2 linked regions of the Sporomusa sphaeroides DSM 2875 genome follow. The protein of the gene in region 1 interacts with the protein of each later gene in a pairwise test. Links are inferred from orthologs where the notes say so. Each region holds a gene or a part of one and is shown on either strand. Other genes may lie near its edges. The genes, in order: SPSPH_RS17840 and rplL.

Region 1 (10,877 bases):
CCCTTCTTTTGCCGAAAAGATACCGTTTTTCGAAGCAGTCATTTCCCGGTATATAACCCTTTTAAACTAAGGAGTGAAAGCATGCAATTACCATCTTGGTCAACCAATATTCCCAGAAAAAAATTATATTATGTGTTCGCAGCCATCGCCGTCTTATGTATTCTCGGCGGCACGCTCTGGCAAGGACAGCCTCGCCCACCGGCAGTCGTCAATGAAATTCCGGTGGTACGCACCGCCGTTGTCGGCAACTCCGCTGTTTCCCAGAGGTATACTTACTCCGGCGAAGTGCGCGGCCGCTATGAAAGTCAGCTCGCTTTTCAGGTAAACGGCAAAATTATCACAAGAAATGTGCAGCTGGGCAGTACGGTACAGGCCGGTGACGTCCTTCTGCAAATTGACGCCAAGGACGTTGTGCAAACGGTAAGTAACTATTCCGCTCAGGTCGATTCGGCCGAATCGCAACTGCAATTAGCCGCAAGCAACCTTAACCGCTACCGGGAACTACTGGAAGGCGGCGCTATCAGCCAGTCCCAGTATGACCAGTATGCCAACGCCCATAATGTAGCCGTTGCCGGGGTGCGCCAAGCCTCAGCACAATATAAGCAAAGTGCCAATCAGCTGGATTATACCTTGTTAAAAGCCGATAAACCAGGCATTGTATCCGGCATCTCCGCCGAAATCGGCCAGGTAGTCAGCGCCGGCCAGGTTATCGTTACCGTCGTGCAGGATGGCGAACGGGAAGTGGAGATCAGCATACCGGAAAACCGGATCGAAGAACTGCGCAAGACGGAAAAAATACAGGTTTCCTTCTGGGCTTTGCCCGCTGTAACGGCAGAAGGCAGGATAAGAGAAATTTCTCCGATGGCCGACCCAATCACCCGCACTTTTAAAGTGCGTATCAGTCTGATCAACCCGCCGCCGGCAATAAAGCTGGGCATGACCGCTACCGTAGCCGTAGCCGGCAACTCAGAACAACCGGTCATAAACATTCCCGTAGCGGCTGTCTATCAGACCGGCAATCCCACCCCCGCTGTCTGGGTAGTTGCGGGCGGAACCGTAACCCTGCGCTCCATTCAGACCGGTTATTACGGCAAGGGCAATACCGTCCAGGTACTCAACGGCCTGCGCCAGGGTGAGCGGATCGTCATTGCCGGGGTACATAAACTGACCGAAGGGCAGCAGGTAAGCATCGGCGGTGATTCGCTGTGAAAGGATTCAACTTGACCGAATGGTCCCTTAACCACAAACAGTTCATTTATTTTTTCATCATTCTCTTTTTCATTGCCGGTATTGTTTCTTATAAAAACCTGGGCCGTATGGAAGACCCGGACTTTACCATCAAACAAATGATTGTTACCGCTGCCTGGCCGGGAGCCACAGCCCAACAGATGGAGGAGCAGGTTACCGACAAAATTGAGAAGAAATTGCAGGACCTGCCGGGGCTTGATTATTTAAAAAGCTACTCCACTCCGGGAGTCACGGTAATTTATGTTCATTTAAAAGACACGGTGCTGCAAAAAGACGTACGCAACAAGTGGCTGGAAGTACGCAATATGGTGAGCGACATCGCCGGCACTTTCCCCTCCGGGGTCCTGCCGCCGCAGTTCAACGACCGGTTTGACGAAGTGTACGGTGTGGTGTTTGCCCTGACCGGCGACGGTTATACCTATGAAGACATGCGCGCCAAGGCGGAAAGAATCCGGCGGATTCTGCTCGGGGTTCCCAGTGTAAAAAAAGTGAACCTCCTGGGCGTGCAAACCGAAAAGATTTATATTGAAATCGAAAACAGCAAGCTGGCACAATTGGGGATTGATCCCAATTTAATCACCACCACGCTGCAGGCACAAAATGCCATGTCGGCGGCCGGCATGCTGGAAACAGCCTCTGACAATATTTATTTACGGATTACCGGCATGTTTGAAAACCTGGAGGATATTCAGAATACTCCCATTCAGGCGAACGGGCGCGCCTTCCGCCTGGGTGATATCGCGACCGTTACCCGCTCCTACAGTGAGCCCGCCGACCCTAAGTTTTATTATAACGGGGAACCCGGCATCGGCATTTCCCTGGCGATGGAGCCAGGCGGCAACGTGCTGGTCCTGGGGGAAAATATTGAAAAGACGATCGAACAGGTGAAAAAGGAACTGCCCGCCGGCCTGGAGATACACCAGACCGTCAATCAGCCCAAAGTAGTGGAAAGCTCTATTGATGAATTCGTAAAATCCCTGGGCGAAGCCATTGTTATTGTCTTAATCGTAAGCTTTATCAGTCTGGGAGTGCGTTCCGGCATCATCGTGGCATTGTGTATTCCGCTGGTCATCGCCATCGTGTTTACCTTCATGAATCTGTTCGGCATTGATTTGCAGCGGATCTCCCTGGGCGCGCTGATTATCGCGCTGGGCCTGCTGGTGGATGACGCGATTATTACCATTGAAGCCATGGTGGTTAAGCTGGAGCAAGGCTGGAGCCGCTTTAACGCCGCCTGCTTTGCCTATACGTCCACGGCTTATCCCCGCTTAACCGGCGAGTTGGTCACCTGCGCCGGCTTCATCCCGGTCGGGTTTGCCGCCGGGACCGCTTCGGAATACTGTGCCAGCATCTTTATGGTTGTCACCATCGCCTTGCTTACCTCCTGGCTGGTGGCCGGGACCGCCACACCGCTGTTAGGCTATTTGTTTATCAGAATTAAACCGAAAGGGAACGGGGAAAAAGAACATGATCCCTATGATACAAAATTTTATCAAAAATTCCGCCGGTTGTTAGTCTGGTGCCTGACCCATAAAAAGACTGTACTAATTGCCACAGCAGGTGCTTTTATCGCTTCCATCGGTTTGTTGGGGCTGGTAAAACAACAATTCTTTCCTGCTTCCACCCGGCCGGAACTGATTATCCAATTGGAGCTGCCTGAGGGTTCTTCCATTGAAAATTCCGATGCCGTTGCCCGTGAGTTTGCGCAGAAACTGGCAGACAATCCGCAAATTTCCTATTATACCTACCATGTAGGCGAAGGCGCTCCCCGGTTTGTATTAAGCTTTGAGCCGACTGCCAACAAACCGAATTTTTCCGAATTTATCATTGTGGCCACCGATGCCAAAGCCCGGGACGAACTGCAGACGAAATACCGCGAAGTATTAATCAAGGAATTTCCCCATGTGCAATTTCACACCAAGGTAATCAACAACGGCCCATCGTCCGACTATCCGGTCATGCTGCGGGTAAAAGGCTATGAGCTGGACAAGGTGCGGGACATTGCCGAACAAATACGGACGGTGATGGCCGCCAATCCCCATACCCGGAATGTAAACCTGAAATGGAGCGAAAAAAGTAAGATTATGCATCTGGATATCGACCAGGATAAAGTCCGGAAGCTGGGAATTACCTCGCAGGCGCTGGCCAGTGCGCTCCAGATGCAGCAGTCGGGGACAGAGATCACCCAATTCAGGGAAACCGACAAAACAGTCAGTATGGTGCTGCGGTTTGCCGCCCGGGACAGAAATGATCCGGCTTATCTAAAAGATTTCAATATTCCGGTCGGCAACGGACAATATGTCCCGCTGGATCAGATCGCCACCATCCGTTTCGAGACGGAGGACGGTTTGATCTACCGGCGTGATTTGAAGCCGATGATCTGGATACAGGCGGAATTGAATTCCGACGACGTGACCGGGGATGATGTGGCGGAACAGGTTTATAGCAAGCTGGCGGATTTGCGCGCCGGTTTGCCGTTTGGCTACAGCATCGAGTATGACGGCGGCAAAGAAGACAGCATTAGGGCCGCAAAATTCATGTCAGAACCGATACCGGCCATGATCATTGCGATCATGATTCTCCTAATGATCCAGCTGCAAAACATTCCCAAAATGATTCTGACGCTGCTTACGGCACCGCTGGGCATTATCGGCGTAGCGGTCGGATTGTTTTTTACCAACAGTCCGATGGGCTTTGTCGTACAACTGGGAATTTTGGCTTTGGCCGGGATTATTATGCGCAATACCATTATATTAATGGACCAGATTGACCAATTGCTGGAAGCCGGCGAACCTCTCTGGGACGCCATTATCGATGCCACCGTCATCCGGCTACGCCCTATCCTTCTGACTGCGGCAGCAGCGATTTTAGGGATGCTCCCCCTGGTTTCAAGCATCTTCTGGGGCCCGATGGCTGTCGCCATTGCGGCAGGGCTAATGGGCGCCACTATCTTAACCTTAGTGGTACTGCCGGTCATGTATGCCGCCTGGTACAAAGCCCAGCCTACTATGGATAAGAAAAATTCCTTAAATGCCAGTTCTGCCAATCATTCTGTTTGATTTGTCAGGTGTCAGGAAACCTTTGGTCTACTAACTATATTGATAAGGAGTTGATCATTATGGAAGTTCCGTATAAGAAAATTTTAGTTCCGGTGGATGGTTCCAGCCACGCGCTCAGGGCATTGTCCCATGCAGCGACGCTGGCCCGTTACTTTGCTGCTGAAATCAGCATTCTTTATGTATCGGTGCTATCGCAGCAAGTCCCTCTGTATGACCAGGTCAAGGGAGCCAAAATCCCGCCCAACGCTTCTACCGATCCCGCAAACTATGCTAAAACAATCCTGGCAGAAGCAAGCAAACAAGTCCCGGCTGGCATTTACGTTCAAACCCACAACGAGCTTGGCGAACCACGCACTGCCATTACCGACTTCGCCACGCAAAACGGCTATGATATTATCGTCATCGGCTGCCGGGGCTTAGGCGCGATTTCCGGCTTGCTTCTGGGGAGCGTCAGCACTTACGTTCTCCATCATGCCCCATGCCCGGTTTTGGTTATTAAATAGTTACTTTCATCCGCACGTTCCGCTACGATTTATAAGGTTTCCCTCAGGTATCTCCGGTACTATTCCCGGAAATATAACATAACAGCGGAAGCAGTCATCCCAAACCGGGGCCTGCTTCCGCTGTTTATTGTTCGCTTTTACATGTTTTAGTGCTGCCAGAGCCGTGAAGTGAGATTCAGTCACGCATCGGTTTGTCCGGCTAGTCCCTGAGCTGCCTTGGCGGCAAATTCGATGGCGGCAGTCATGCTGCCGCTGTCGGCAATCCCTTTGCCGGCGATGTCAAACGCGGTGCCGTGGTCAACCGAACTCCGGATAAACGGCAGCCCGACAGTCACATTGATACCCGAATCAAAGCCCAGAAGCTTAATGGGAATATGGCCTTGATCGTGGTACATAACGACTACGATGTCAAACTCTTTACGCTTTGCCGCCCGGAAGAAAACGGTGTCCGGCGGGATGGGGCCGCTGGCGGCAATGCCCTCCTGCTGCGCCGCTTCCACGGCGGGAAGAATTTCGTCGATATCCTCACGCCCAAACAGGCCATTTTCACCGGCATGGGCGTTGAAACCGGCTACCGCGATGCGCGGCTTTTCCAGGCCAAGCAGCCGCAGCGTACGGTCAGCAAGCCGGATGATCCTGAGGACTCGGTCTTTTTTAATCAAATCGGCTGCCTGCCGCATGGAAACATGGGTAGTGACATGGATGACCTTAAGGTCGTCACTGGAAAGCATCATGGCATAATCGTTGGTCTGGCTGAGCTCACCTAATATTTCTGTATGGCCCGGGAAGTGATGTCCGCCTTTGTGCAGCGCCTCTTTGTTGATCGGCGCCGTAACAATGCCAGCCACCTTTTGGTCCAAAGCCTGCCTAATGGCACCTTCAATATACTGGTAAGCCGCATGACCGGCACGGCCGTCTACCTGACCAAAGGGCAGGTCGGCCGGTACATTGGCAAAATCAAGTACGTTAATAGTACCGTATTCATACAACCCGTTTTGCGGCTCAGCAGTGGCATGAATTTTCGCCAGGCTGTTCACAATCCCGGCCGCCATAGCCATTCTCCCGGCATCACCAAACACCAGTGGCCGGCATATCTGGTAGATTTGTTGATCTGCCAGTGCCTTGACAATAATTTCCGGACCGCAGCCGGCCGGATCACCCATCGTAATGGCAAGAATCGGAAGCTGTTCTTTACTCATTAGCCAATCACCTTCTTTGCTCCAGTTTTTTCACTGCTTTTACCAGTGCGTCAGGCGCACCGAATGCTCCGGCTTTAGTAACGACCAATAGTTGTTTCCCCTCCTGGGTGGTCATGGCACCAAGCGGAATAGCCGGTGTCACTTCTTCCAGAACGCGGATGCCGGTGACACCCAGGGCGTTGCATACAGCCACAGCCGTATCACCGCCGGTCAGAACCACTCCGGAAATATCCTGCGCCCGCAATATTTCGGCGCCAATCCAGCCAAGAATCTGGGCCACTTTTTCGCCGACCTGCACCAGGGACATACCCAGCTTTTCCCCGGCAGTCTGTGTCTGCTGCACCGTGTCGGCCTTGTAACCGGAGACCAGAACAATGCGCCGGCCTGCGGACAGGGACTGCTGCACCTGCTGTAGGGTCGGATGCGGCTGGCCTGCCTGCCAGGACAAATACCCGGCAACTTCCAGTTCAATCATTTCATAGCCGGAAGCCACCAGCTGTTCTACCTGACCGCGCGTCACAGAACTTACACTGCCGGCAATAACAAAAGCCGGCTGGCGGGTTTCTGGTTCTGCCGCCCAATGAAACAACTGCGGCAGCACTTCGGCAAGTCCGGCAGACCCGGACCAGAGGATTTTTTCTGAAAGGCTGGCTGCCGCCTGTGCAACAATAAGAAAGTGCTCGTCCTGCCAGGCATCTGAGCTGATAATCCGGCAACCGTCATTCAGATGCCGGCGCAGGGCCTGTACAATACCTTCCTGTCCCTGTGATATATCGGCAAAATCAATATGACCGACCTTGAGGCCTGTCTGTTTTCGCAATAGTTCGGGCAGCATGGTTTCGTAAACAGGGGTTTTCGGGTCACGGGCAATTTCGGTAGTGGAGAGCGGCGCACCATTGAGCAGATAATTGCCCCCCACAGTTATGCGCCCGTTTTTGGGGAAAGCGGGCATAACCAGGGCAAAATCATGCAGGTTCAAGTCAAGAATAGCTTTAATTTCCATGCCAACATTGCCCCTCAGGGTCGAATCCAGCTTTTTATAGTATTGGCCAAATCCGGCTGCCACCGCTTTTTGGGCGGCTTGCTGTACCCTTGCATAGGCTTCCGGGGCGGGAACGGCGCGGCTGTTTGTATCAACTACGATAATATCGGCCGTGGCTGTGGCATTGAGCGCCGCATCATTCAGCAGCACCTCCGTATGCATACCCTGCCGGGCGAACTGTACCCCGGTATCGTTGGCACCAGTCAGGTCGTCGGCGATAACGATCATCCCTTTGCTTGTTGCTTTCAAATCGCTTCCTCCTTATTATGATGATATGGCAGTTCAGTCAGACTGATTACGATATTGCCGCAGGGCTGTACGCGATTGATTTACTCCCGCGATAGCCGGCTCACCAATTTGCAGCGCCATCATAACATACAAAATATCAATGACGACAAGCTGAACGATGCGGGAAATCATAGCATCTGAACGCATTTTCGTTTCACAGGTGCAGCTTAATAAATACGCATCAACAAGTTGAGTAATGCCGGAGTCGATGGAGCTGGTCAGAGCACAGGTAAAGCAGCCGCGTTTTTGGGCAAGCGCCAGTGTACGGAGTATATCTGTTGTCTCGCCTGAGTGGGAAATGGCAAAAAAGACTTCGTCCGGCCGGGCAATTGATGCGGCAATCATCATCAGGTGGGAATCGGAATACCCAATAACCCTGCAGCCCAGACGCATAAATTTTTGCCTGGCATCCTGGGCCACTACACCGGAGGCACCCAAGCCAATGACATGAACAACAGCGGCTTGGCGCAACTGCTGTTCAATAGTTGCCAGCGCCTCTGCCGAAAGCTGCTGCTTCAAGTCAGAAATCCCTTGAGTGGTGGAATCGGCGACCTTACGAATGATGTCAGTTAACCCGTCATGGGCCTGCACTTCCTCATAAATCGGCTGTATATCGGTTTCTGCGGCTAACTCCTTAGCCAGGGCAACACGAAACATGGCATAATTTTTATAGCCCAGCAGCCGGTAAAAGCGTATTACCGTCGCTTCACCCACACCGCATTTAGCGGCAAATTCATTGATTGGCAGGGTCAGGGCTTCCTGCGCATGCGCTTGCAGGTATTGGACAATTTTATTTTGCGTGGCTGTAAAACGATTATGCTGTAGCCGAATTTTAGAAAATAGCATTATCAAACCACCTCGGAGATTATATTCACTAACCTTACCTTCGGAGATTTTTTTCTCCGTTATGGTATTATTCGCTATACTTTCCTGATCGCCTGCTTATTATTACAAAAAATCTTAATCTTGTTGCTATATAAAACCAACCTATTGAAAAGACCGTGTATTCCCTGCCAGCAGGGCACCTACACGGTCTTGCTTATCTCTATAAAATTGCGCAAATTCCCAGCCCTATAGCTTCTTTTTGACAAAATGAGGCAAGCGCGCGCCGGGCAGGTAAGCGCCAAACAAGGTACGGAGTTTGTCCGTCCAGGCTTGTCGAAAACACTAACCCAGATTGTCTGTCTCCATGCTTTCGGCCAATTTTCTCACCGCACCCAGCAATATCCGGGCACCGGCGGCAATGTCGTCAATGCTGGCCCATTCGGCCGGATTGTGGCTAATGCCGCCTTTGCAGGGGACAAACACCATGCCGGTTGGAGCCATTTCCGCCACATGCATGGCATCATGTCCGGCACCGCTTGGCAGCAGCATATTGGCATAACCATATTCCTCTGCTATATTTTGCAGGAATTCGACTATTTCCCGGGAAATTTCCACAGGCTTTTCGTCAGTAAGCGTAATAATCTCCATATCGACACCGCGCCGGGCTTGTACTTCAGCAATGCCTGCCGTCAGTTCCCCCAGCACCTGCCGTTTGCTGGCCGCCGAAATGCCGCGAAGGTCAATGCCCAGTTCGACCCGTCCGGGAATAACATTCATGACCCCTGGCTCAACCTTTGCCATCCCGGTCGTACCTACCGTGCCGTTATGGCTTTCCTGACCTGCCAGTTTTTCTACCAGCAAAATAATTTCAGCCGCCGCAGCCAGCGCGTCCTGACGCATATTCATGGGCGTGGCGCCTGAATGATCGGCCTGGCCTGTTACTATTACCTTCAGGCGGGTAGGGGCGGCAATCCCGGTGACGATGCCAATTTGTTTACCCATGGTTTCCAATACTTTGCCTTGCTCAATATGCAGTTCCAAAAAGACTTTGATTGCCTGGTCATAACGCGCGTGTCCGATATTCTCAGGTGCAAGCCCCCGCCCGCGCATAGCCTGGGCCAGTGTCACACCCTGCTTGTCGGTATACTGCTCTAATTGCGCCAAGGACAGTTTGCCGCAAAATGCCTTGCTGCCAAGGGTGGCCATACCAAACCGGCTGGATTCTTCAGCCATGAAAACAACAACTTCAATGGGATGCACTGTCTGTTGTCCCGCTTCTTCCAGGCAGCGGACCACCTCAATCGCTGCCAGTACGCCTGCCACCCCGTCATAGTTGCCGCCATTGGGAACACTGTCAATATGTGACCCCAGCATAACCACAGGCGCCGCCGGGTTAAGCCCTTCCCGGCGGGCAATGAGATTGCCGAAAGCATCCACTCGGACAGCAAGCCCGGCCGCTTCCATAAGCTCACGAATATAATTCCTGGCTTCCCAATCTTCATCACTGAACGCCAGGCGCGTAATGCCTCCGCCTGCCTGTGCCCCGATGGCACTCAGCCTACGGAAGGTTTCTTCAAGCCGCTTCACTGAAATCATGCCTGTTTCTCCTTTGCTGTATGTATGAATTCATCTGCTTTAACGGCTTGCCTGGACCGCTCAAAATTCATAACCCAAATAGCCAGCAGCGTTACTGCACCACCGGCAAGCTGAATGGGCAGCACCCTTTCTCCCAGGACTAAATAGCCGCCAAGTACCCCGGCAACAGGAACCAGATTAAGATACAGGGTTGTAATGGCAACATCCAAATGTTTTAACGCATACATATACAATAAATAACAGACCACCGAGCAAAACACTGCCAAAAATAAAATATGCCCCATAGCGGTCAGTGAAAATACCTGCCACTCGTTAACTTCGGTGAGCGACAAGGGCAGCAAGAGTATTGTGCCTATCACCGTTTGATAGGTGATCATGCACATGCCGGAATACTTATTTTGCAGCGACTTGGCAACAAGAGTATAAAAGGTCCAGGACAACATCGCGCCCAGAACAAATAGATTGCCAATGAAATTGGCAGAGTTGAAATCCAGCTGGCCGTTGGCTGTTACCGAAAAATACATGCCGACAATAGCAATGGCTATCCCGACCAGTTTAAGCACTGAAACCCTGGCGCCGAAAAACAGTATATCCAGGCAAATGGCCAAAATCGGAATAATTGTCACAATCAGCGAGGCATTGACTACAGTTGTTAACTTTACGCCAATGTTTTCAAAATAAAAGTACAGTGTAATCCCCAGACAGCCTGCCAATACCATCCGCGGAATATCGGCCCTAGCGACTTTGGCACCAGGCTCAAACCGGTTAAGCAGCCCCACCAGCAGCACCGAGGCGATGGCAAACCGGATAAGAGCCATAGTGACCGGCGGTACTTCGGCCACCGTAATTTTGATGCTTACATAAGATACGCCCCAAAATAAAACGGTTATAAGCAGCAGCAGGTTAGCCATAATATATTGATTATCCCGCAAGCTGACCTTTTGCCGTGTCTTGCTTGTATTTTCCTTCATAATACCCTCCTGATTTTTACTCTGGTACCCCATCTGGCGTCACCGAAAACATGCTTTTAGATAACGCATGAGACCAGCATACCAGGCAAAAGCAGCAGGCGTATTGTAAAAAATTGACGTATGGCTATTTCAGCCTTTGGTACTTT
Region 2 (2,906 bases), 3.3 Mb from region 1 along the record:
GTGGAAAAAATCCAGGGTGGCTGGACTGATTTTGATGTTGCAGTAGCTACGCCTGACATGATGGGTTTGGTAGGCCGCCTTGGTAAAATCCTTGGCCCTAAAGGCTTAATGCCTAACCCCAAAGTTGGCACCGTTACTCTTGATGTAGTCCGTGCTCTTAACGAAATTAAAGCAGGTAAGATTGAATACCGTACCGATAAAGCGGGTAATATCCACGCTCCTATCGGTAAAGTATCTTTCGATAACGAAAAACTGCTTGCGAATTTCCACACCCTGATTGATACATTGATTAAGGTTAAGCCTGCTGCGGCCAAAGGCCAATACATGCGGAACATTTCCTTAAGCACAACAATGGGTCCTGGTGTAAGGGTTAACCCGCTCAAAGCTCCCGGCAAAAAAGAATAACATTACTATAGACTATTACTCAACAAGGCTGTAAATGGCATTGGCGAGTAGTTGTAAGGCTGTAGACAGCAGGTGCATGATTGCCGAAAAAGCGTAAAGCTTGCCTGCCGAGGCCGGGGATTTGCAGCGTGTAACCGTAAATTACGTTATAACGCGGCCTCCGGTGTTTACATCCGGAGGCCGTTTTTAATTTAGGATACTTGATTAAGGAGGTGTAATATAAATGGCTGTAACTCAAGAAAAGATTCAGACAGTTGCTGAGATTAAAGAAAAACTCAGCACTACCAAAGGTGCCGTTTTGACGAACTATCGTGGTTTAACCGTTGCTCAGGATACCAAGCTTCGCCGCAAACTGCGTGAAGCAGGGGTAGAGTATCGCGTATTTAAAAATACCATGACTCGCATTGCTGCTAAAGAAGCTGGCATTGAAGGTCTTGACCCGTATCTTGAAGGTCCGACCGCTATCGCAATTTCCTATACCGATCCTGTAGCTCCGGCCAAAATTATTTCAGACTTTGTCAAAGAAAACAAATTGCAGGCTCTGGAAGTAAAAGCCGGTATTGTAGAAGGTCAAGTAATTGACGCTAACGGGGTTAAGGCTCTGTCGAGCCTGCCGCCGCGCGAAGTTCTCATTGCACAGGTTCTGGCTGGTTTCCAAGCTCCTATCGCCGGTTTCGTCAACGTACTTTCCGGTACTATGCGCAATCTGGTGTATGCGCTTGAAGCTGTACGCCAGCAAAAGGAATCCGCATAACCCGTTTTCCCGATTAACTTAGAAAAAATTTTAAATGAAAGTTTATGGAGGTATTTTAAAATGACTAAAGAACAAATTATGGAAGCCATTGAGCAAATGACTGTGCTCGAACTGTCCGAGCTGGTAAAAGCCCTTGAAGAAAAATTTGGCGTATCTGCTGCTGCTCCTGTTGCTGTAGCTGCTGCTCCTGCTGCCGGCGGTGCTGCCGCTGCTGCTGAAGAACAAACTGAATTTGATGTAGTCCTCACCAACGCTGGTGCCGGCAAAATCAACGTTATCAAAGTGGTACGTGAAGTTACCGGTCTTGGCCTCAAAGAAGCTAAAGAGCTCGTTGACGGTGCTCCTAAAGCTGTCAAAGAAAAAATCTCCAAAGCCGATGCAGAAGCTCTCAAAGCTAAACTTGTTGAAGCTGGCGCAACTGTTGAAGTTAAGTAAGATAGCTTGACCAAAAGGAGCACCTTTTTCGGTGCTCCTTTTATTTTCCTGACAGCAAAACTATAACGAAAAACAGGATAAGGCAAGAACGGCTTTCGCTTTATTTGCTATAGAAAATTATTTTATCTCAAAAATATACATAGCTGGGTAAAATTTCTTGACATAGCAAATAATATATGATACCATTATATATCGCCGTACATGTTTATATTTTTCTTGTTTCCATTGCTTTACATTTTAGCTGAGGACTGTATAAATTATGAAATGGCAGGATATAGTAATATAATGGAGGATGAATCGTTTTCATCAAAAAAGAAGCAAGGTCTTTAATTAAGATATGGAGCCTTGCTTTGTTTTGTGTATATTTAATCATTCATTTGCTGACTTAGTATTTGCGGAATGCTGCTAAGATATGTAGTGAGCTTACGCGATATGTCAGTGTAAAATGGCTAAGGGGTGAAGGGGTTAATGTTTAATCCTGTTCCGGTGGGCAAAAGGTTCAGGTATAGTTATGCCAAAATTGATGAAGTGCTGGACATGCCCAACCTTATCGAAATTCAGAAGAATTCCTACAACTGGTTTCTTAAGGAAGGCTTGCAGGAAATATTTCATGATATTTCTCCTATCCAGGACTTTACCGGCAACCTGGTCCTGTCTTTTGAAAACTTTACATTGGGCGAACCTAAATATGAGGTTGAAGAATGCAAAGAGCGGGATGTTACATATGCCGCTCCGCTTCGCGTTAGCGTCCGCCTGTACAACAAGGAAACACAGGAAATAAAAGAGCAGGAAGTATTTATGGGCGACTTTCCGCTCATGACTGACAACGGCACGTTTATTATTAACGGTGCCGAGCGGGTTATTGTCAGTCAGTTGGTTCGTTCCCCGGGTGTGTATTATAACGAAACCATCGATACTACCGGCAAAAAGCTGTACAATGCTACCGTTATCCCGAATCGCGGCGCGTGGCTCGAACTGGAAACCGATGCCAATGATGTTGTGTCCGTTAGGGTTGACCGGACCCGGAAGCTGCCGGTAACTGTTCTTATTCGTGCACTGGGCTTTGTTTCCAATGGCGTAATATCGGAGCTTTTTCATGATGATGTACGCATCCGGGCTACGCTGGAACGGGACAATAGCGACTCACGGGAAGAAGCCCTTGTTGAAATTTATAAGCGCCTGCGCCCAGGCGAACCGCCAACAGTGGAAAATGCTGCTCAACTGTTGGAAACCTTATTTTTTGATTCCAAACGCTATGATCTGGCTACTGTCGGACGCTACAAACTCGGCAAAAAGCTGGGATGGCGCCGCC

What was found.
Region 2: the proteins of SPSPH_RS17840 (region 1) and rplL interact in binary tests that used the Escherichia coli proteins (3 or more experiments, as listed by UniProt). The link is inferred for Sporomusa sphaeroides DSM 2875 from one-to-one orthologs.

What each region holds. Positions count from the first base shown.
Region 1 is NZ_CP146991.1:3,837,788-3,848,664, forward strand. The notes cover bases 3,104-6,088. They hold SPSPH_RS17840 (universal stress protein), read left to right. Parts: upstream 3,104-4,366; coding sequence 4,367-4,810; downstream 4,811-6,088. Other genes in these bases: SPSPH_RS17835 (efflux RND transporter permease subunit), read left to right, coding at 3,104-4,307; pdxA (4-hydroxythreonine-4-phosphate dehydrogenase PdxA), read right to left, coding at 4,990-6,009; SPSPH_RS17850 (four-carbon acid sugar kinase family protein), read right to left, coding at 6,017-6,088. Also shown: SPSPH_RS17830 (efflux RND transporter periplasmic adaptor subunit), read left to right, coding at 82-1,209; more of SPSPH_RS17835, read left to right, coding at 1,206-3,103; more of SPSPH_RS17850, read right to left, coding at 6,089-7,300; SPSPH_RS17855 (MurR/RpiR family transcriptional regulator), read right to left, coding at 7,334-8,185; SPSPH_RS17860 (Zn-dependent hydrolase), read right to left, coding at 8,507-9,760; SPSPH_RS17865 (DMT family transporter), read right to left, coding at 9,757-10,731; SPSPH_RS17870 (AraC family transcriptional regulator), read right to left, coding at 10,856-10,877.
Region 2 is NZ_CP146991.1:502,934-505,839, forward strand. It holds rplL (50S ribosomal protein L7/L12), read left to right. Parts: upstream 1-1,219; coding sequence 1,220-1,594; downstream 1,595-2,906. Other genes in the region: rplA (50S ribosomal protein L1), read left to right, coding at 1-405; rplJ (50S ribosomal protein L10), read left to right, coding at 629-1,159; rpoB (DNA-directed RNA polymerase subunit beta), read left to right, coding at 2,063-2,906. UniProt on the Escherichia coli protein: The binding site for several of the GTPase factors involved in protein synthesis (IF-2, EF-Tu, EF-G and RF3). Is thus essential for accurate translation.